Regions from separate parts of the Agromyces indicus genome, predicted to be linked through region 1. Evidence: predicted binding sites of a transcription regulator. Region 1 holds the regulator's gene; the other holds the start of a gene.
The links. Region 1 encodes LexA, which represses DNA repair genes until DNA is damaged. Its sites were predicted from a motif close to TCGAACANNTGTTCGA; they were not measured.
Positions count from the first base shown of each region.

Region 2: the regulator LexA is predicted to act here: its motif matches at 6,370-6,385, upstream of RH861_RS05750 (Rv2578c family radical SAM protein).

Region 1 is NZ_JAVKGS010000004.1:13,070-23,837, forward strand. It holds gene RH861_RS13345 (IniB N-terminal domain-containing protein) at 1-169, shown strand, start outside; gene RH861_RS13350 (dynamin family protein) at 268-2,136, shown strand; gene RH861_RS13355 (dynamin family protein) at 2,133-3,797, shown strand; gene RH861_RS13360 (SseB family protein) at 4,227-5,033, opposite strand; gene priA (bifunctional 1-(5-phosphoribosyl)-5-((5-phosphoribosylamino)methylideneamino)imidazole-4-carboxamide isomerase/phosphoribosylanthranilate isomerase PriA) at 5,017-5,763, opposite strand; gene hisH (imidazole glycerol phosphate synthase subunit HisH) at 5,866-6,504, opposite strand; gene hisB (imidazoleglycerol-phosphate dehydratase HisB) at 6,501-7,115, opposite strand; gene RH861_RS13380 (histidinol-phosphate transaminase) at 7,160-8,257, opposite strand; gene RH861_RS13385 (LysM peptidoglycan-binding domain-containing protein) at 8,326-8,703, opposite strand; gene lexA (transcriptional repressor LexA) at 8,959-9,651, shown strand; gene metE (5-methyltetrahydropteroyltriglutamate--homocysteine S-methyltransferase) at 9,748-10,768, opposite strand, start outside.
Region 2 is NZ_JAVKGS010000001.1:1,195,190-1,205,957, forward strand. It holds gene RH861_RS05725 (aspartate-semialdehyde dehydrogenase) at 1-802, shown strand, start outside; gene RH861_RS05730 (hypothetical protein) at 1,054-1,713, shown strand; gene RH861_RS05735 (LPXTG cell wall anchor domain-containing protein) at 1,938-2,480, shown strand; gene RH861_RS05740 (malate:quinone oxidoreductase) at 2,614-4,113, shown strand; gene RH861_RS05745 (ATP-binding cassette domain-containing protein) at 4,473-6,230, shown strand; gene RH861_RS05750 (Rv2578c family radical SAM protein) at 6,394-7,449, shown strand; gene RH861_RS05755 (sensor histidine kinase) at 7,507-8,877, shown strand; gene RH861_RS05760 (hypothetical protein) at 8,874-10,016, shown strand; gene RH861_RS05765 (response regulator transcription factor) at 10,006-10,716, shown strand; gene RH861_RS05770 (thymidine kinase) at 10,717-10,768, shown strand, end outside.

The sequences.
Region 1 (10,768 bases):
CGAGGTCGACGTCGAGGACTCCTTCAACGGCAACAACCTCGAGTCCGGCCCCGGCGACCTCAACGAGGTCGAGGTCGAGGAGTCGTTCAACGGGAACAACGTCGAGTCCGGCCCCGGCGACCTCACCGAGGTCGAGATCGAGGTCGACGCAGACCCCTTCCCGGTATGACGCTCTGACAGGCGGTTCGGCCCGGAGCACCGAGTGCACCGGGCCGAACCGGCTGTCCGCCCATCCGAATCGAACGACGTCGAACGGGAAGTGCAACGGTGCAGCAGCTCATCGAACTCGTGGACCGGGGCATCGCCCTCGCTGGAACCGGAGACCGGCCCGACCTGCGCCGACGTCTCGAGCAGACCCGCGAACGACTCCGCGACCCGAACATCCGCGTCATGGTCGTGGGCGAGTTCAAGCAGGGCAAGAGCCAGTTGATCAACGCCCTCGTGAACGCCCCGGTCTGTCCGGTCGACGATGACATCGCGACCGCCGTGCCCACCACCATCCGCTACGGCGAGCGCGCGTCGGCCTCGGTCCTGTCGACCGGCGCGATCGGCGGCACGCTCGAGGCCGACGGACGCTCCCAGCGCACCGAGATCCCGATCACGGAGCTGGCGAGGTACGTGTCCGAGCGCGGCGGCCGGGGCACCGAGACGGATGTCGCCGCGGCCGAGGTCGTGCTTCCGCGCAAGCTCCTGAAGAGCGGGCTCACGCTCATCGACTCCCCCGGCGTCGGCGGGCTCAACTCGGCACACGCGATCACCACGCTCGCGACGCTGCCCTCGGCGCACGCCATGCTGTTCGTCTCGGACGCCTCGCAGGAGTTCACCGAGCCCGAGATCCAGTTCCTCCGCCACGCCATGCGCATCTCACCGAACGTCGCGTGCGTGCTCACGAAGATCGACCTGTACCCCGAGTGGCGCCAGGTCGAGGAGCTGGACCGCGGCCATCTGGCCGCGATCGACCCGGACATCCCGATCTTCCCCCTCTCCTCGAACCTCCGTCTGACGGCGCTCCAGGGTTCCGACCCCGAGCTCAACGCGGAGTCCGGCTTCACCGAGCTCGTCGCCTACCTCCGCCGCGACGTCGTCGGCAAGGCCGAGCTGCTGCAGCGACGGTCGGCCGCCGCCGATCTCGTGTCGACGACCGAGCACTTGCGCCTGTCGATCGATTCCGAGCTGAGCGCGCTCCTCAGCCCCGAGAAGACGCCGGAGATCGTCGCCAAGCTCGAGACGACGAAGGCCCGCGCCGACGAGCTCCGGCGCAACTCGTCGCGCTGGCACACGACCCTGAACGACGGCGCCACGGACCTGATCGCCGACATGGAGCACGACCTGCGCGATCGGTTGCGCACCATCCAGAGAGAGGCCGAGGAGTCCATCGACGAGGGCGATCCCGGGCCCGTCTGGGACGAACTCGTGGACTGGTTCGAGCAGCGCGTCTCGTCGGCGGTCACCGACACGTTCGTGTGGACCCAGGAGCGCGCGCAGTGGCTCTCGGCGAAGGTGGCGCGCCACTTCAACGAAGAGGAGGTCACGCTCCCCCAGATCCACGTGGACGACACGCACGAGGTGCTCGACGCCGTCGACGACATGTCGGAGCTCGATCCGGGCCGCCTGGGGCCGATGCAGAAGTTCTACATCGGGCTCCGCGGCTCCTACGGCGGCGTGCTCATGGTGGGCATCATCACGAGCATCGTGGGCATGTCGCTGATCAACCCGCTCTCGTTGGCGGCCGGCGCGGTGATCGGACGGAAGGCCTACAAGGAGGACGTCGAGAACCGGCTGCAGCGTCGCCGGGCGGAGGCGAAGAACCTCATTCGCCGGCAGGTCGACGAGATCATCTTCCAGGTGGGCAAGCAGCTCCGCGACCGCCTCCGGCTCGTGCAGCGCATCACCAGAGACCACTTCACCGCCATCGCCGAGGAGCACCACCGGTCCCTCGCGGACTCGGTGCTCGCGGCCCAGAAGGCCGCGAACATGTACGCGAGCGACCGGGACCGTCGCATCCAGCAGCTGCGCGCCGATCTCAAGCAGGTCGATGCGCTGTCGAGCAGGGCGAAGTCGATCGAGGGCGTCGAGGCCTCGAACCGAGCGCGGCACGCCGCGTCGTCCGCGGCGGCCGGGGGTGGCCCGGCGTGAGTGCGCGTCTCCTCGACCAGGCGGACGACCTGCTCGAACTCGCGGCGGAGCACTGCGCGGGAGACACCGTCGCGCTCGCCCGCATCCGGGAGCAGCGCGCGCGTCTCCACGAGCCGCTGCGCGTGGCCATCGCGGGCATGGTCAAGGCGGGCAAGTCGACGCTGCTGAATGCCGTGATCGGCGAGGAGATCGCACCGACCGACGCGGGCGAGTGCACGAAGGTCATCGTCTGGTACCGGCATGGCGCCGCGCCGAGCATCACGGTGCACCTGCGCGACGGAGGGACCCGGAGCCTGCCCGTCCGCCGGGTCGACGGGCGGCTCGTCATCGACCTGGAGCCGTCGACGCCCGACGAGGTCGAGCGCGTGATCGTCGAGTGGCCGTCCGGCCGCCTCGAGGACGTCACGCTCATCGACACGCCAGGCATCGCGTCGCTCTCCTCGGACATCTCCGCCCGTTCCGCGGCGTTCCTCACCCCGGATGCCACGCCGTCCGAGGCCGACGCCGTCATCTACCTGACGCGCCACATGCACTCGGCGGACGTCGGCTTCCTCTCCGCCTTCCACGACCCGGCGGTCGCGCGATCGGGCACGGTGAACGCGATCGCCGTCCTCTCCCGCGCCGACGAGATCGGGGCGGGCCGGATCGATGCGCTCTTGTCGGCGCGCTCCATCGCCGAGCGCTACCGGACGGACGGCTCGCTGCGTTCGCTCGCGCTCGACGTCGTGCCGATCGCCGGACTGCTGGCCCAGTCGGCCCGCACGCTGCGCGAGCAGGAGTTCGACGCCCTGCGCCGGTTGGCGCGCCTGGGACGGACAGACCGCGAGCGCATCCTCCTGTCGGTCGACCGGTTCGTCCGCGAGGACGCGCCCATCGACGTGGCCGTGGACGACCGGCGGAACCTCCTCCAGCGCTTCGGGATGTTCGGCATCAGGATGGCCGCGGTCTCCATCAGGTCGGGCCACCACGACGCGACCGCGCTGGCGGACGAGCTCTACCGGCGCTCCGGCATGGACGACCTCATCCACCTGGTCGGCGGGCAGTTCCGGTCGCGGTCGGACGCGCTGAAGGTCCGCTCGGCGCTGGCGGCGCTGCGCGCGCTGCTCGAGGAACGTCCGCCGGCTGCGGCATCCCTCATCGAACGGTCGGTCGAACGCCTCGAATCGAACGCCCACGAACTGCGGGAACTCGCCCTGCTCTCGGCGGCGCGCACGGCGGGGCTCGGTCTCGGCCCTGCGGAGACCGCCGAGGCGGAGCGGCTGATCGGTGCCGGGGGCACGAGCGTCGAGGACCGGTTGGGTCTGGCGCCCGATGCCCCGCGCGAGGAGGTGCACCGAGCGGCGACGATGTCGCTGCAGCGCTGGCGCGCGCTCGCCGGCAGTCCGCTCCTCGATCGTTCCGCGGCCGAGGCCTGCGACGTGGTCACCCGCAGCTGCGAGGCGCTCGTGGTCGCCGCTGGTCCGACGTCAGTCGAGCGCCGCCGGCTGCACCTCGCCCGCAGTCCGGAACCAGTGCCCGGCACCGGGGAACATCCCGGCGATCCACCCGGCCAGGGCCAGCGCGAATCCGCCGAGGAGCAGCACCTCGACGAGGATCCCGAACTCGGCCACCGTCAGGAAGGCGCTCCCGACGAGCGCCACGCCGGCGTGCACCACGAGTAGGACGAGCTGACCCCAGCGTGCGCCGCCGCGTCGATTGAGGATCATGGCGAGGAGGATCGCCTCCAGCGTGACGACCATGCCGATCCCCGCGAGGCAGACCCAGTAGATGACGTCGACGAGCGTGGACACCTCCGCCTCGTCGTACCCGGGCGAAAGGCGGAGCATCGTCTCCTGGAGCTCGGTCGAGATCGACTCCTGCGACAGGAACGCGATCAGCATGGTCGCAGCGGACAGGGTGAAGCTGAGGAGCCACAGGACGCGCGAGGTCTTCACCGATCGCGGCGGCGGCACCGCCTTGATGACCGGCGGACGCCGCTCGTCGACGAGGCTCGGCCGCTCGGGCGGAGCCGGCTCGTCGGCGCTACCGCGCGCATCGTCGGTCTTCGGTGGACGCTCGTTCCCCCCGGAGGCGTCGGTCATGTCGTCAGCCTACGGCAGGCTCCCCGGCGACGGGGGCTCCGCCACGTCGCCCGTCAGTCGCACGGTGAGCGAGTCCACGCCGGTGGCGATCGCGTCGTCGGCCGCCCATCGGCGCGCGAGCCGCGTGGTGACGGCGTCGAGCTCGGCGCGGGTGAGGCCGGCCACGAGCCGCAACCTGACGACCAGCTCGGGGCCGCGCAGCCGCGCGTCCGCGTCGCCGGCCAGGAGGTCGACCCCGACCACGGCGAGCTCCCCGGACACCGAGCGCTCGAACGCCTCGCGCACGTCGGCCGATTCGAACGGCGGCCGCCACGGCTGCTGCTGCGCGACCGCCCACACGGCGGGTCGGCGCAGGACGAACTCGGTGGGGCTCCCCGGGTCGAGCACGACGAGCTCGGTGCCGTCGTCGGCGGCCGCCAGCGCGACGCGAACGCCGTCCGCCGGGACGGGCCGGGCCTCGGGATTCCAGCGCGACATCGCCTCGACGGACGCGAACACGGGAAGGACGCGCCGACCGTCCGGACCCTCGACCGTGACGATCGAGAGCTCCTGGCTCTTGTCGACCGCATGGCCGTGGGCGCCGACCTCGGTGCCGCCGTCGCCGAGCTCGGCGAGCAGCGGGATCAGCAGGCGCGTGCCGCCGAACGCGGCGACCACGTCGGCCTGCCCCCCGTCGCCCGAGCGGAAGCGCTCGAGCGCGGCACCGAGTTCCGGCGGCATCCGCCCGTCATCGCCCGCGTGCGGGTTCGACTGGAACGACCGGCCGGCCCACGGGCGCCCGGCCGAGTCGGCGGCAGGGTCAGTGGGATGCGACATCCAGCGCCTCGGGCAGCGTGAACGCGCCCGCGTAGAGGGCCTTGCCGATGATGGCGCCCTCGAGGCCCTGCGGCACGAGCTGGCGCAGCGCGGCGATGTCGTCGAGGCTCGAGACGCCGCCCGACGCGATGACGGGCCGACGCGTGCGCTCCATGATCTGCTGGAGCAGCTCGACGTTCGGCCCCTGCAGCGTGCCGTCCTTGGTGACGTCCGTCACGACGTAGCGGGCGGCGCCCGCCTCCTCGAGGCGATCCATGACCTGCCAGAGGTCGCCGCCGTCCTTGGTCCACCCGCGCGCCGCGAGCGTGTGCCCGCGCACGTCGAGGCCGATCGCGATGGCCTCGCCGTACTGGGCGATGACCGACGCCGCCCACTCCGGGTTCTCGAGCGCGGCCGTGCCGAGGTTGATGCGCTTGGCGCCGATCGCGAGCGCATGCTCGAGCGACCGGTCGTCGCGGATGCCGCCCGAGAGCTCGACGTTCACGCCGCGGACCTGCTTGATCACCTTCTTCAGGACCGAGGCGTTCGACCCGCGACCGAACGCGGCGTCGAGGTCGACGAGGTGGATCCACTCGGCGCCCTGGTCGGCCCAGTCCGCCGCGGCGTCCACGGGGTCGCCGTAGCTGGTCTCGGTGCCCGCCTCGCCCTGCGTCAGGCGGACCGCCTTGCCCCCTGCGACGTCGACTGCGGGAAGCAGTACCAGGCGGGGGCTCTTGCTGAACTCACTCATCACTGTCCTCGAATCGGATGCCGCGAGAATCGCGACTTCGGCACAGTCACAGCATCCTAGCCCGCTGCGTGCCGGTCATGACGAACCGAAGGCCCACCGCCGTCAGGCGAACGAGCCGATCCAGTTCGCGAGCAGTCGGATGCCGGCATCCGACGACTTCTCGGGATGGAACTGCGTGGCCGACAGCGGGCCGTTCTCGACCGCGGCGAGGAACCGCCCGCCGTGCTCGGCCCAGGTCAGCCTCGGCTGCGGGAACGGCGGCATGACGTCGAGGTGCCACTCCTGCGCGGCGTAGGAGTGCACGAAGTAGAAGCGCTCCCCCTCGAGACCCTGGAACAGCACGGACCCCTCGTCGGGTCGGACCGTGTTCCACCCCATGTGCGGCAGCACCTCGGAGGGCAGCTCGCGCACGGTGCCCGGCCATTCGCCGAGCCCCTCGGTGTCGACGCCGCGCTCGACGCCGTGCTCGAACATCACCTGCATGCCCACGCAGATGCCGAGCACCGGGCGACCTCCGGCGAGGCGCCGGTCGATGAGCTCGTCGCCCCGGACGGCCCGGAGCCCGTCCATCACGGCCGCGAACGCGCCCACGCCGGGAACGAGCAGCCCGTCGGCCTCCATGACGGCGCGCCGGTCGGCGGTGAGCTGCACCTCCGCACCCGCGCGCTCGAGGGCCTTCGCGGCCGAGTGCACGTTGCCCGAGCCGTAGTCGAGCACCGCCACGCGAGGGGTGCGGCTCACAGCGCGCCCTTGGTCGAGGGGATGCCGCTCACGAGCGGATCGTGCGCCTTGGCCTGCCGGAACGCGCGTGCGAATGCCTTGAACTCGGCCTCGGCGATGTGGTGCGGGTCGCGCCCGCCCAGCACCGTCACGTGCACCGTGAGTCCCGCGTTGAACGTGATCGCCTCGAACACGTGCCGCACCATCGAGCCGGTGAAGTGCCCGCCGATGAGGTGGAACTCGTATCCGGCCGGCTCGCCCGTGTGCACGAGGTACGGCCGCCCCGAGATGTCGACCACGGCCTGGGCGAGCGCCTCGTCGAGCGGGACGAGCGCGTCGCCGTAGCGGGAGATGCCCCGCTTGTCGCCGAGCGCCTGCCGGATCGCGGTGCCGAGGACGATGGCGACGTCCTCCACGGTGTGGTGCACGTCGATCTCGATGTCGCCCTTCGCGCGCACGGTGAGGTCGGTCAGCGAGTGCTTCGCGAACGCCGTGAGCAGGTGGTCGTAGAACGGCACGGTGGTCTCGATGTCGCTGCGGCCGGTGCCGTCGAGGTCGATCGAGAGGTCGATGCTCGACTCGCTGGTCTCGCGCTGCACGCGCGCGGTGCGCGCGGGGCGGTCGGTGGTCATGCGGTCATCCTATTCAGGCAGCCCGTGCGATGCCCGGGCGGTGGTCAGGGGGTCGAAGCGGATGCCGCCGGCGCGAACGCCGCCATCGCCTCGAGGAACGCGGTCGTCTCCGCCTCGGTTCCCGCGGTCACCCGCAGGCAGCCGGGCAGCCCGATCTCGCGGATCAGGATGCCGCGCTCGAGCAGCGCCTCGAACACGGCGTGCGGGTCGTCCACGCCGCCGAACAGCACGAAGTTCGCGCCACTGCGGTACGGCCGGTAGCCGAGCGCCGTGAGTTCGCGGGTGATGCGATCGCGCTGGGCGCGGATCTCGTCGACCATCGCCAGCATCTCGTGGGCGTGCGCGAGCGCCCCGAGGGCGGCCGCCTGGGTGAGGGCCGACAGGTGGTACGGGAGGCGCACGAGCCGGAGCGCATCGACGACGGCGGGGTCGGCGGCGAGGTAGCCGACGCGGGCCCCGGCGAACGCGAAGGCCTTGCTCATCGTCCGCGAGACGAGCAGTCGCGGCCGACCGGGCAGCAGGGTCAGCGCGCTCGGCGAGCCGGGATCGGCGAACTCCTGGTAGGCCTCGTCGACGACGACCACGCCGCGCGCCGCGTCGGCGACGGCCTCGATCGTCTCGAGGGTGAGCGGAGTGCCCGTGGGGTTGTTCGGCGAGCAGAGGAGGACGATGTCGGGGTCGTGGCGCTCGATGGCCGCGACGGCGGTCTCGGGGGTGAGTTCGAAGTCGGCGTCGCGGTCGGCGGTGATCCACCCGGTGCCGGTGCCCGACGCCAGGAGCCCGTACATCGAGTACGTGGGGCCGAAGCCGAGCGCCGTGCGCCCGGGTCCGCCGAAGGCCTGCAGGACGTGCTGCAGCACCTCGTTCGACCCGTTCGCCGCCCAGAGCTGCTCGGGCGCGAGGCCGTGGCCGAGGTACTCGGCGAGTGCGACTCGGAGGCGGCTGAACTCGCGGTCCGGGTAGCGGTTGAGCCCGATGATCGCGGCGGCGACCCGGGCGACGATGTCGTGGGCGACGTCCTCCGGGATCGGGTGGGTGTTCTCGTTGACGTTCAGCGCCACGGGCACGTGCTTCTGCGGCGCACCGTACGGGGACTTGCCGCGCAGGTCGTCGCGGATGGGCAGGTCGTCGAGACTCGTCACCGATCAATGCTATCCGCGCGCCGATCCCGGAGGGCCGAGTGCGACCGCGGGTGACGCGGCGCCCGGATTCAGTCGACGACGGGCAGCGCGAGTTCCTGACCGGGCTGGACCACCGCGGTCGCCAGGCCGTTCAGCCGCATGATCTCGAGGATCACCTCGCGGGGGTCCTCCGACGGGGCGACCGTCTCGGCGATGCCCCAGAGCGTGTCGCCCGCCCCGACGACGACCGTCTCGAAGGCCACCGGCGCGACCCCGTCGTCGATGCCGGCGACGGCACCGCCGGAGGACAGCGCCCCGACGAGCACGGCGATGACGATCGGCACGGCGGCGAGCCCGGTCAGGACGACCCGACCACGACGCGTCAGCCGGAGCCGCGTGCGCACGCCGGATGCGCCGAACGCCGGCACCGACGGACCACCGGTGGGCCCAATGACCACTGCACTCATTCCGCACCTCCTCGGGAGAGCCCGCATCCGGCCCTCGGCCGGGAGGGCCGGATGCGAAGCTGTGTTCCGAATATATCTTCGAACATTCGCACCTGCAAGGACCGCGGGTGGGAGTTTCGGCCCCGGATCGCGCGACACACTCGAACGGATGTTTGTCGCGAGCGCATCAGGCGGATACAGTTTCGAATGTCCGACGACAGTCGAACACCGACCACCGACATCCGGGCCACGGCGGCCCCGACGAGAGGCCACGACGTGAGCATCGACATCGACCGGGCACCGGGCGCGAGCGGTCGATCGCGGCGGCGCAAGGGGCTGAGCGCCAAGCAGCTGGCCATCCTCGAGGTGATCCGCGGCTCGGTCGCCGAACGCGGCTATCCGCCGAGCATGCGCGAGATCGGCGACGCGGTGGGCCTCTCGTCGCTCTCGAGCGTCACGCACCAGCTCAACCAACTCGAGCTCGCCGGCTACCTGCGCCGCGACCCCAACCGTCCGCGTGCGCTCGAGATCCTCATCGACGCCCCGGGCACCGAGTCGCGCCAGCCCACGGTCGCCGAGGCGCCGTCGGTCGGCGACGCCACGATGGTGCCGCTCGTCGGGCGCATCGCCGCGGGCGTGCCGATCACGGCCGAGCAGCAGGTCGAAGAGGTGTTCCCGCTCCCCCGCCAGCTCGTCGGCAAGGGCGAGCTGTTCATCCTCAAGGTCGTCGGCGACTCGATGATCGATGCCGCGATCTGCGACGGCGACTGGGTCGTCGTGCGCTCGCAGCCGACGGCCGAGAACGGCGAGATCGTCGCGGCGATGCTCGACGGCGAGGCGACCGTCAAGGTCTTCCGCCAGCGCGACGGTCACACCTGGCTGCTCCCCCGCAACACGGCGTTCGAGCCGATCCTCGGCGATCAGGCCGAGGTGCTCGGCAAGGTCGTCGCGGTCCTGCGGGCGGTCTGAGCTCCGACCCGTCCGACATCGGTCGAGGCCCGGCACCGGGCATGGCGAGGGGCGGATGCCGCAGCGCGCGCCGCGGCATCCGCCCCGCTGCTCCGCTCAGCCGGCGGTCGCGCCGACCGCGACCCCCTCCCGCACCGCGCGCGTGGCCTCGACGATGTTCGTGAGCGACGCCACCGTCTCGTCGTACCCGCGGGTCTTGAGCCCGCAGTCGGGGTTGACCCACAGGCGACCGGCCGGCACGCCGTCGACGGCGCGTTCGAGCAGCGAGCGGACCTCCTCGACGCTCGGCACCCGCGGCGAGTGGATGTCGTAGACGCCCGGTCCGACGCCGTGGTCGAAGCCGCTCGCGGCGAGGTCGTCGACGACCTCCATGCGGCTGCGCGCCGCCTCGATCGAGGTCACGTCGGCGTCGAGCTCGCGGATCGCGTCGATGACCACGCCGAACTCGGAGTAGCAGAGGTGGGTGTGCACCTGCGTCGCGGGCGCGGCGCCTCCCGTGGCCAGCCGGAACGAGCCGACCGACCAGTCGAGGTAGGCGGGCTGGTCGGCGCGCTTCAGCGGGAGCAGCTCCCGCAGGGCCGGCTCGTCGACCTGGATCACGCGGATGCCGGCGGCCTCGAGGTCGGCGATCTCATCGCGCAGCGCGAGGGCCACCTGACGCGCGGTGTCGCCGAGCGGCTGGTCGTCGCGGACGAACGACCACGCGAGGATCGTCACGGGACCGGTGAGCATGCCCTTCACGGGCTTGCCCGACAGCGACTGCGCGTACGCCGACCACTCGACCGTCATGGGCGCGGGACGCGACACGTCGCCCCAGAGGATCGACGGGCGCGTGCAGCGCGAGCCGTACGACTGCACCCAGCCGTGCTGCGTGACCGCGAAGCCGTCGAGCAGTTCGGCGAAGTACTGCACCATGTCGTTGCGCTCCGGCTCGCCGTGCACGAGCACGTCGAGGCCGAGGCCCTCCTGCAGGCGGATGACACGCGCGATCTCCTCGCGCATGAGCTCGCGGTAGGCGGCATCCGTCAGCTCGCCCTTCACCAGCCGGGCGCGGGCGCGACGGATGTCGGCCGTCTGCGGGAACGACCCGATCGTCGTCGTCGGCAGCGCGGGCAGG
Region 2 (10,768 bases), on a different contig from region 1:
GTTCGCCGCAGCGGGCGTCACCGTCATCGACAACTCGAGCGGATGGCGGATGGACCCCGACGTGCCGCTCGTGGTCAGCGAGGTGAACCCGCACGCGATCGCCGAGGCGCGCAAGGGCATCATCGCCAACCCCAACTGCACGACGATGGCCGCGATGCCGGTGCTGAAGGTGCTGCACGACGAGGCGGGCCTCGAGCGACTGATGGTCGCGACCTACCAGGCCGTGTCCGGCGCCGGGCTCGCGGGCGGCGAGGAGCTGCTCGAGCAGGCCAAGGCGGCCGTCGAGCAGGATGCGATCGAGCTCGTGCACGACGGCTCGGCCGTGACGATGCCCGAGCCGAAGAAGTTCCCCCGCCCCATCGCGTTCGACGTGATCCCGCTCGCCGGCTCGATCGTCGATGACGGCGACCTCGAGACCGACGAGGAGAAGAAGCTCCGCAACGAGAGCCGCAAGATCCTCGAGCTGCCGGGCCTCCGCGTCGCGGGCACCTGCGTGCGCGTGCCGGTCTTCACGGGGCACTCGCTGTCGATCCACGCCGAGTTCGCCAACGACATCACGCCCGAGCGCGCGACCGAGCTGCTCGCCGAGGCGCCCGGGGTCCAGCTCAGCGACATCCCGACGCCCCTGCAGGCCGCCGGCACCGACCCGAGCTACGTCGGGCGGATCCGCCGCGACCAGTCGGCGCCCGAGGGTCGCGGACTCGTGCTCTTCGTGTCGAACGACAACCTGCGGAAGGGTGCGGCGCTGAACGCCGTGCAGATCGCCGAACTCGTCGCCGCGGAGCTGCCGGCGAAGGTCTGACGACCCGCGAACTCACGCCCCGGGCGAGGCCGACGGATGCCGCGCCCGGGGCGTTCGCGTGCCGTGACCGAATCGTGATCGAAACGCCCCGTCGGACGCGGTTCAGGGCATATCTCTCCGCTTCGCGCGAGCCCTAGGCTGAGCAAGACCATGACGTGGTGATCGGCGGCCTTCCCACCCGCCGTTCGACCCTGCCCGCGCCCGGTCGCCTCCGTATCCGAACACCCACTTCCCTCCAGGAGCCCCCTCCCATGAAGTCACCCCGTGCGTTCGCTGCTGCCCTCGTGCTCGCTGCCGGCGCCGTCGCATTCACCGCCGCCCCGGCGTACGCCACCCCGGACGGCACCAACGTCTGCCCCGAGTTCGACACCGGCCACCTCTCCGCGAACGGTGAGGCGGAGTGGACCGCGGTCGCCCCCGAGGGGCAGCTGATCGCCCAGATCTGCGTGAAGGCCGGTTCGGCCAAGCAGGGTCTCGGTCCCGAGCTGATCACGCTCGACCCGTACGCCGAGTCGGTCACCTTCCGCCACAGCTCCGGCAAGGACATCAGCCACTACTCGGTCGCGTACGTCGAGGCCACCGAGACCATGCCGCCGGCGACGCCGGGCGACGGCGACCCGGTGGGCGGCGGCGACCCGGTGGGTGGCGGCGACGGTGATGGCGACCCCGTGGGTGGCGGCGACGGCGACGGCGAGCCGGTCGTCGGCGAGCCGATCGACGGCGAGACCGACCCGGTCGGCGGCGGTGACGGCGAGGGCGACCCGGTCGGCGGTGGCGAGGCCACCGAGACGAAGGCGGAGCTGGCGGCGACCGGCTTCGAGAACGGCTGGCTCCTCTTCGCCGGCTTCGGCGCGATCGCCCTGGGCGGCGGTCTCGCGGCCACGCGCATCGTCGCGGCCAAGCGTCGCTGACCCGGCGTCTCGCAACGGCCCGTCCCGCTCCGCGGGGCGGGCCGTTGCCAATTCGTGACCGGAAAGCGGCGGTATACCTCCCTTTCGGGGGGCTGTCCTCATTTGTGAGGACACATAGGCTGAGCGCAACCGTCCAATGGTGATCGGCGGAATCCCCAGCCGCCGGTCTCACCCTGCCCACTGGCCGACAAATCCGAGTACCCGTCACCCGCCAGGAGCCCCTCATGAAGTCAACCCGTCTGTTCGCTGCTGCCCTGCTGCTCGCCGGCGGGGCGGTCGCATTCTCGACTGCCCCGGCGTACGCCGAGGAGCCCACGAACGAGAAGGTCTGCGAGAACTTCGACACCGGCCACCTCTCCGCCAACGACCAGGAGGAGTTCACGGCGTACGCGCCCGAGGGCTACCTCATCGCGGAGATCTGCGTGAAGGCCGGGTCCGCCAACCAGGGCGACGGCCCGCACTACATCGTGGTGGACCCGCCCGCCGAGTCGTACACGTTCTCGCACCCGTCGGGCAAGGAGATCAGCCACTACTCCGTCCGCTACGTCAAGGACACCCACACGACCCCGCCGTCGACGCCGGTCCACACCGACCCGGCCGGTGGCGGTGACGGTGGCGGCAAGCACTCCGAGGCGCCGAAGGGCGGCGGCGAGCAGCTCGCCGAGACCGGCTTCGACAACGGCTGGCTGCTCTTCGCCGGCCTCGGCGCGATGGCGCTCGGTGGCGCGATCGCCGCGCCGCGCATCGCGGCGGCGAAGCGTCGCTGATCCGTCCGCATCACGGCCGACCGGCCCGTCCCGCATCGCGCGGGGCGGGCCGGTCGGCCGTTCTGCGGCATCCGCTCGTCACGGACGACCACCTGGTCGAAGCACACATCCGCGCCCACTTACACTGGAACCCGTGACTTCCGAGGAGACCGTCGACGTCGTGCTGATCGGCGGGGGCATCATGAGCGCTACGCTCGGCTCCCTGCTCTCGAGGCTGCAGCCCGATTGGAGCATCCGCGTCTACGAGCGGCTGGGTCGCGTGGCGCAGGAGTCGTCGAACCCCTGGAACAACGCGGGCACCGGCCACGCGGCGCTGTGCGAGCTGAACTACATGCCCGAGGCGCCCGACGGCAGCGTGAGCGCCGCGAAGGCCGTGCAGATCAACGAGCAGTTCCAGGTGAGCCGGCAGTACTGGGCCCACCTCGTCGAAGACGGCTCGCTGCCCGAGCCTCGCAGCTTCATCAACTCCACCCCGCACATGACGTTCGTGCGCGGCAAGGCCAACATCGAGTACCTCAAGAAGCGCGTCGAGGCGCTCGAGGGCCAGCCGCTGTTCGCCGGTATGGAGTACACCGAGGACCTCGACACGATCGCCGAGTGGGCGCCGCTGCTCGCCAAGAAGCGCAACCCGAAGGCGAAGGTCGCGGCGACCCGCATCGAGTCCGGAACGGACGTCGACTACGGCGCCCTCACCGTGCAGCTCATGCGCGACCTCGAGTCGCGCGGCGCGTCGATCCGCACCGACCACCAGGTGACGTGGCTGAAGCGCCAGGAGGACGGCACGTGGCGGATCCGCGTCCGCAACCTCGTGGGCGGCAACGTGCACACCGTGCGCGCCCGTTTCGTGTTCGTCGGCGCGGGGGGCGGGGCGCTCGCCCTCCTGCAGCACTCGGGCATCCCCGAGATCCGCGGCTACGGCGGCTTCCCGATCTCGGGCCAGTTCCTCCGCACCACCAACCCGAAGCTCGTGGCGCAGCACCAGGCGAAGGTCTACGGCAAGGCCGCCGTGGGCGCACCGCCGATGTCGGTGCCGCACCTCGACACCCGGGTGGTCGACGGTGAGACGTCGCTGCTGTTCGGGCCGTACGCGGGCTTCACGCCGAAGTTCCTCAAGACGAGCACGTGGTTCGACCTGCCGTTCTCCATCCGCACCCACAACCTCGGGCCGATGCTGCAGGTGGGCCTGCGCAACTTCGACCTCGTGAAGTACCTCATCTCCGAGCTGCTCGCCTCGCGCGAGAAGAAGATGGCGGCGCTGCGCGAGTTCATGCCCACGGCCAAGACCGAGGACTGGGAGCTCATCACGGCCGGCCAGCGCGTTCAGGTCATGAAGAAGGACCCGGAGAAGGGCGGCATCCTGCAGTTCGGCACCGAGGTGATCTCGGGCGCCGACGGCACGATCGCCGGTCTGCTGGGTGCGTCGCCGGGGGCCTCGGTGTCGGTGCCGATCATGCTCGAGGTCATGGGCAAGTGCTTCCCCGACCGCATGGGCGACTGGGAGCCGAAGCTGCGCGAGATGATCCCGTCGCTCGGCACGAACCTCTCCGACGACCCGGAGGCGGCAGCGGAGTCGCTCGCGCGCACCGCGGCCGTGCTGCAGCTCACCCCGAGCACGGCGCTCGTCGCCAAGTAGCGCTCCGCGCCCCGCTGGTCGAGTGGGACGCGAAGCGCCCGTATCGAGACCCCCCAAACCAAACCTCGACCAACCCGCGCGGGTCTGCTACAGTCGACCCCGCTATGAAGTGAGCACATCCCATCGTCCCGCGCCCGAGGCGCCGTTGACACCGGGGTGTGCTCCTTCCACTGATCGCGACAGTGTTCGCGCGCACCCAGGCGACGGCAGATGCCCGGCGGGATCCATCACCCGCTCCCGGGCCGTCGTCGCCGTCCACGCGTGACGTCGGGCCGTGTCCGACGCGTCGTCCGCGCCCGCTGAAGCGCGCGTTCGCACGCCGACGGCCCGGGAGCCTCCTCGCGAAGGGGCTCCGCCTCATGTCAGTCACCCATTCCCACTCATCCCACCTCCGCGTCGACGGCCTGTCGGTCGCGTTCGGCGACCGCCGGGTGCTGTCCGACCTCGATCTCACCGTCGCCCCGGACCGTCGCCTGGGGCTCATCGGCGAGAACGGCGCGGGCAAGTCCACCCTGCTGCGTGTCATCGCGGGCGACGTCCTCCCGGGCGCCGTCGTCGACGGGCGCATCGCCCGGCCGTCGCGCACGGGCCTGCTCTTCCAGGAGCTGCCGTTCGACCCGGCGGATCGCGTCGACGAGGTGCTCGAGGCATCCGTCGCCGACGTGCGGGCGATCGAGGTCGAACTCGACGCCGCGGCCTCGGCGCTGTCGGCGCCCGAGTCCAAGTCGACGGATGCCGCAGCCGCCCGTGCGGCCGACCGGTACGCCGTCGCCCTCGAGGCGGCCGAGCGCGCCGACGTGTGGTCGGTCGAGCGGCGCCGCGACGAGTTGCTCGACGGACTGGGGCTCGCCGGGCTCGGTCGCGACCGGCGCATCGGCGAGCTGTCCGGCGGTCAGCGCAGCCGGTTCGCGCTCGCGGCGCTGCTGCTGTCGTCGCCGGATGCGCTCCTGCTCGACGAACCCACGAACCACCTCGACGACGATGCCGCCGGGTTCCTCGAGGAGCGCCTCCGTGCGTGGCGCGGACCGGTCGTGTTCGCCAGCCACGACCGGGCGTTCCTCGACCGCGTGGCGACTGGCCTGCTCGACCTGGATCCGGGGCGGGCGGGTGCTGCGGCACTCGCGCGAACCGGGTCGGCCCCGGCGGGCGCCGGGTCGCGTGAGGCGGTGCTCGCGGCATCCGTCGGCACGGTGTTCGGCGGGTCGTTCAGCGAGTACCTGGCGGTGCGCGCGGAGGAACGCGCTCGCTGGGCGCGGCAGCACGACGAGGAGCAGTCCGAGTTGCGGCGGCTGCGGGTCGTGGTCGCCGAGCGCGCCCGCGATGTCGCGCACGGTCGTGCGGCGCGCGACAACGACAAGTTCCTGAAGCACTTCAAGCGCGAGAACGTCGAGCAGGCGGTCTCGCGGCGGGTGCGCAACGCCGAGCTGCGCCTCGCGGAGCTGGAGCGTACGCAGGTGGCCCGGCCGCCGTCGCCGATGGCGTTCGCGGGCATCCCGTCGGGGTCGCACGCGCTCGAGGGCGACGACGGGCAACTGCTGCACGTGGCGGACGTGGCGGTCGACGGGCGCCTCGAGCTCGATGCGCTGCATGTCGGACCGCTCACGCGGCTGCTCATCACGGGCGCGAACGGTGCCGGCAAGTCCACCCTGCTCGCGCTGCTCGCGGGGCGTCTCGCGCCGGATCGCGGCACGGTGCGACGGCGCCGAGGGCTCCGCGTCGGCCTGCTCGAGCAGGACGTGCGGTTCGCCGATCCGGATGCCACGCCGAGGGTGCTGTACGAGCGGGCGCTGGGGGAGCGGCGCGCCGAACGCGTGCCGCTCGCCGACCTGGGCCTCATCGGCTCGCGCGACCTCGATCGGCCCGTGGGCCGGCTCTCGGTCGGGCAGCAGCGGCGGCTCGCGCTCGCGCTGGTGATCGCCGCGCCGCCGCACGTGTTCCTGCTCGACGAGCCGACGAACCACCTGTCGCTGGCCCTGGCCGGCGAGTTGGAGGAGGCGCTCGGCGCGTACCCCGGCGCGGTGCTCGTCGCGAGCCACGACCGGTGGCTTCGTCGCCGCTGGGATGGGGAGGAGCTCGCGCTCCGGCCGCATCCGGCCGGCGCGCTCGCCGCGACGTAGGACACTCCGCGGAATGCAGGACGCGCGCCGCCCTGCGCGTCCTGCATTCCGCTCCTCGTCCTGTTCCAGCCGGCGCCGGTCGGCAGGTGGTGAGCGGATGCGGCGGCTCGGCACGCCTCGACATCCGCTTGCCCTCAATTCGAACGTGTGTTCGAATAGCGGGGTGAGGTGGAACACGCAGGAACTCGGCGTCGAGCAGCAGGGCACGCTGCCGGGCCTCGCTCGCCTGAACAACCTCGTGAGGTCGGTGCAGACGCCGGAGTTCGCCGGGGTCACGTTCCACGAGGTGCTGGCCAAGTCGGCGCTGAACAAGGTGCCCGGCCAGTCCTACGTGCCGTTCGGGTGGACCATCAATCCCTACCGGGGCTGCCAGCACGCGTGCGCCTACTGCTTCGCCCGGCCGACGCACGAGTACCTCGACCTCGACGCGGGCGACGACTTCGATCGCGAGATCATCGTCAAGGTCAACGTCGCCGAGGTGCTGCAGCGCGAGCTCGTGAGGCCGTCGTGGCAGCACGAACCGGTCGCGCTCGGCACCAACACCGACCCCTACCAGCGTGCCGAGGGGCGGTACTCGCTCATGCCGGGCATCATCGACGGGCTCGCGTCGAGCGGCACGCCGTTCAGCATCCTCACCAAGGGCACGCTGCTGCGGCGCGACCTGCCGCTGCTGCAGGCGGCGCGCGAGCACGTACCGGTCGACCTGGCGATGTCGATCGCCGTGTACGACGACGAGGTGCAGCGGTCGATCGAACCGGGTACCCCGACGACCGCGGCACGGCTCGCGACGGTCACGGCGGCGCGTGAGGCGGGCTTCGACTGCTCGGTGTTCCTGATGCCGATCCTGCCGTACCTGACCGACACGCGAGCCCATCTCGACGAGGCGGTCCGCCGGGCCAAGGCGGCCGGCGCCACGAGGCTCGTCTACTCGGCGCTGCACCTGCGGGGGTCGGTCAAGCCCTGGTTCTTCTCCTGGCTCGCGCGCGAGCACCCGGAACTCGTCGACCGCTATCGCGCCATGTACCCGGGGGCGAGCGCCTATGCGCCGAAGGAGTACCGGGCCTGGCTGGCCGAGCGGATGCGGCCGTTGCTCCGCGCGCACCGGCTCGAGCGCGGCCGTGAAGACGTCGTGACGGGCGGCGTGGCATCCACGGCCCCGAGGCGAACCGCCGCCGCCGCCTCCGGCCTTGCGGCGGCCTCACCCACCATGCTGTTCTGACAACTGGGATAATCCTTCAAGGCAGGACGCGAACACCCGCCGGCGGATGGGAGCACGATGACCCTGGGCCTTCCCGAGCACCTCGCGGGAGCGTCCCTGGGTCGAGCGCTCACCCGCGCCGGCCACAGTGCCGCCGCGGTGTGCCTGCTCGCCGCGATGGCCATCGCCGCGGCGTCCGTCGTCGACGGTCGGGCCTGGGGCCTGCCGGAGCCGCGCGCCTCGGCCATGCTCGTGCTGCTGCTCCTGGCCGCGCAGGCGGCCGCGCAGGCGGCGCTGATGCGGTGGCCCAACGTCACGCTCACGGTCGTCACGCTCATGGTGGGCGGTGGCGTGGCGTTCGTGCTGACCGAGCTCATCATGCAGCCGGGCAGCGACTTCGAGAGCACGAACAACGCCATGCTGGCGCTGCCCCGGGTCGCCCTCGTGCTCCTCGGCGGCGCCGGCTTCGGCTCCCGCATCGCCGTCACGTGGGCCGCGCTCGGCTGGGGCATCGGCGAGGCGGCGACGCTCCTCGCGGTCGCGCTGAACGATGCGGCCGCCGTCGACTGGTCCGGCGCCGGTGTCTGGGTGCCGAACGTGACCGCCGCCGCCGCATTCGTGATCATGACCATCGTGCGCACCTTCGACGGCATCTCCCGTCGGAGCGCCGCGAGGCAGGAGGCGGGTCTCTACCGGGCGACGCAGCAGACCCGCGAACTCGCCATCCGCCACGACTACGAGCTCCGCGCCATCGCTCGCCTGCACGACACCGCGCTCAGCCACCTCATCGCCGTGGCGACCGCCGGGTCGGGGCCGATCGCGGAACGGCTGCGTTCGGACATCCGTCACGACCTCGCGCTCATCGTCGGGCGCGACTGGGCCATCGACCACGCCGACCACGTGGTCGATGACGATGCGTGGCAGCGTGGCGCGCGGCGTGCCGCATCGAGCGCCCGGCCCGACGCCGCGCGCGGTCGCTCTCCGCTCGCTGCGTCGACACTGACCGCGACGGCCGCCGACGCGGCCGGCACGGTCGGCGTCGAAGCCGACGCCGGGCCGGCACCGCTGGCCGATGCCATCGACGTCGCGCGGCACGCCGGTCTCGAGGTGCACCTGTCGGGGGACCCATCGGCGCTGCGCCGGATCGACCCGGGGCGCCGCGAGGCGCTCGAGGCGGCCGTGGCGCAGTGCCTGATCAACGTGGTGCGGCACGCGGGTGTCGACGAGGTCGAGGTCGCGGTGGGGCCGGGGGAGTCCGAGCTGACCGTCGCCGTCGTCGACGGCGGTGCCGGATTCGACGTCGCGGGCGTTCCGCCGGACCGCATCGGCCTGCGGACCTCCATCCGCGGGCGGATCGAGCAGGAGGGGGGCACCGTCCAGGTGTGGTCGCGTCCCGGCGTGGGCACGACCGTGCTGCTCAGCGTTCCGGTGGAGGGGGTCGGCCGATGAGGGGCACGATCCGGATGACGCAGCAGGAGGTCGACCCCCTGGGCGGCATCGCCGCGGTCCCGCTGGTTGGTGCGGGCGCCATCGGCACGACCACGATGGCGATCGCCCTGACGTGGTGGCACCGGGACGAGATCAACTCGCCGGCCGCCGCCATCCTCGCCATCGCGCTGGTGGCCGTGGCGGGGCTGGTCGCGTGGGTGTCGGCACTGCCCGGTCGCGCGCCCTTCACCCTGGAACGACTCGGGCTCGTGGTCTTGCTCGCGTTGGGCGGTGCGGTCGCCGAGTACGTGAGCACGATCGGACGTGACCGGTACCTGTACGACGACTTCGGTCCGCTCTCGGTGGGTCTGCTGCTGCTCGCGCTGGCCCCGTTCTGCTCGTGGGTGGCGCTGCTGGTCGCCGGCACGCTCGGCGCCGTCGTCGTGGCGATCCTCGGCCTCGGCTCGGCCGGTGCGGCGGTCACGGCCGCGCCCGCGCTGTCGTTCGCGCTGCTCAACGCGGTGGCCGTCTTCGCACCGGCTGCGGCTGCGGCGGCCTACTCCGCGTCGGTGGTCTCCGAGACGCTCGCGTGGCAGCGGCGCACCAATGCGGTGGCGCTCGAGAACGAGGCCGCGCTCCGCACGGGCATCGCCCGGTCGGTGCAGCAGGGCCGCGTCTCGGTGCTGAGCCGCGAGGTGCTCCCGTTCCTCGCGCAGGTCATGACCGCCGACCGGATCTCCGTGGCGGATGCCGACCGCGCGCGCGAGCTCGCCGACGCCCTCCGGCGCGCGCTCCGGGCGGGCATCGAGTCCACCTGGCTCGACGAGCTCGCCTCGTCGACGACGGCCATGCGCAGCGTGCCCGTCACGGTCCATGACGAGGCTGCCGCGGCGGCCCTGCTGCGCGACGAGCAGCGCGCGGCCATCACCGCGCTCATCGTGTGGTTGGCCGACGAACGCCGGGCGGTGGCGATCACGATCGCGTTCGCCACGCCGACCGAGCGGGAGTCGCGGATCACGGTGACGGCACGCCCCGGGGCAGGCGCGCTCGGGCGTCGCGACATCGACCGGTTCGTGGCTGTGGCACGCGCCGTCGGGCTGCGCGGCGAGGTGTCCGCCACGGGGGAGAATATCCGTGTGGAGTTCCGACATGACGCCTGATGATGATGTCCGGCGCGAACCGGGCGACGAGCGCGAGACTCGCCCGCTCGTTCGGGTGGGCATCCTCGACGATCATGCCGTCATCGTCGACGGCATCGCGTTCTGGATCGCCGAGAACGCTCCCGATGTCCAGGTCGCCATCCGTGCGACCCGCTGGATCGACCTGATCCGCGACGAGGCGTTCCCCGTCGACATCGTGCTGATGGACCTCCAGCTCCCGGAGTCCGTGTCGATCGAGTCCCGCATCCGCGCATGCCGCGCCGCCGGCTGCGAGGTCGTCGTCGTGACGGCGCTCGACGACGCCGAGTCCCGCGAGCGCTCCCTCGCGGCCGGTGCGGTGGCGTTCGTGCCGAAGACCCTTCCGGTCCGCGAGGTCATCGAGGTGGTGCGGCGGGTGGCGCGCGGTGAGCGCGTGCCGAAGCGGCCGCGGGCTCGCGACGAGCAGGCGGCTGCGGCATCCGCGCCCCCCACCGGCGCCGAGGTCGCCGATGCTGCGCTGAGCGCCGCCGAGCAGCGGGCGGTGACGTTGTACGTGCAGGGCCTGTCGACCAACGAGGTGGCCCGTCGCATGGAGATCGGGTACGAGACCGCGAAGACCTACCTGCGCCGCGCGCGCGACAAGTACGCGAAGGTCGGCCGTCCGGCCGGTCGACGCTCCGAACTCATCCGTCGCGCGGCGGAGGACGGGATCCTCGAATAGATGGCGAAGCTGTACTTCCGGTACGGGGCGATGAACTCCGGCAAGTCGACGG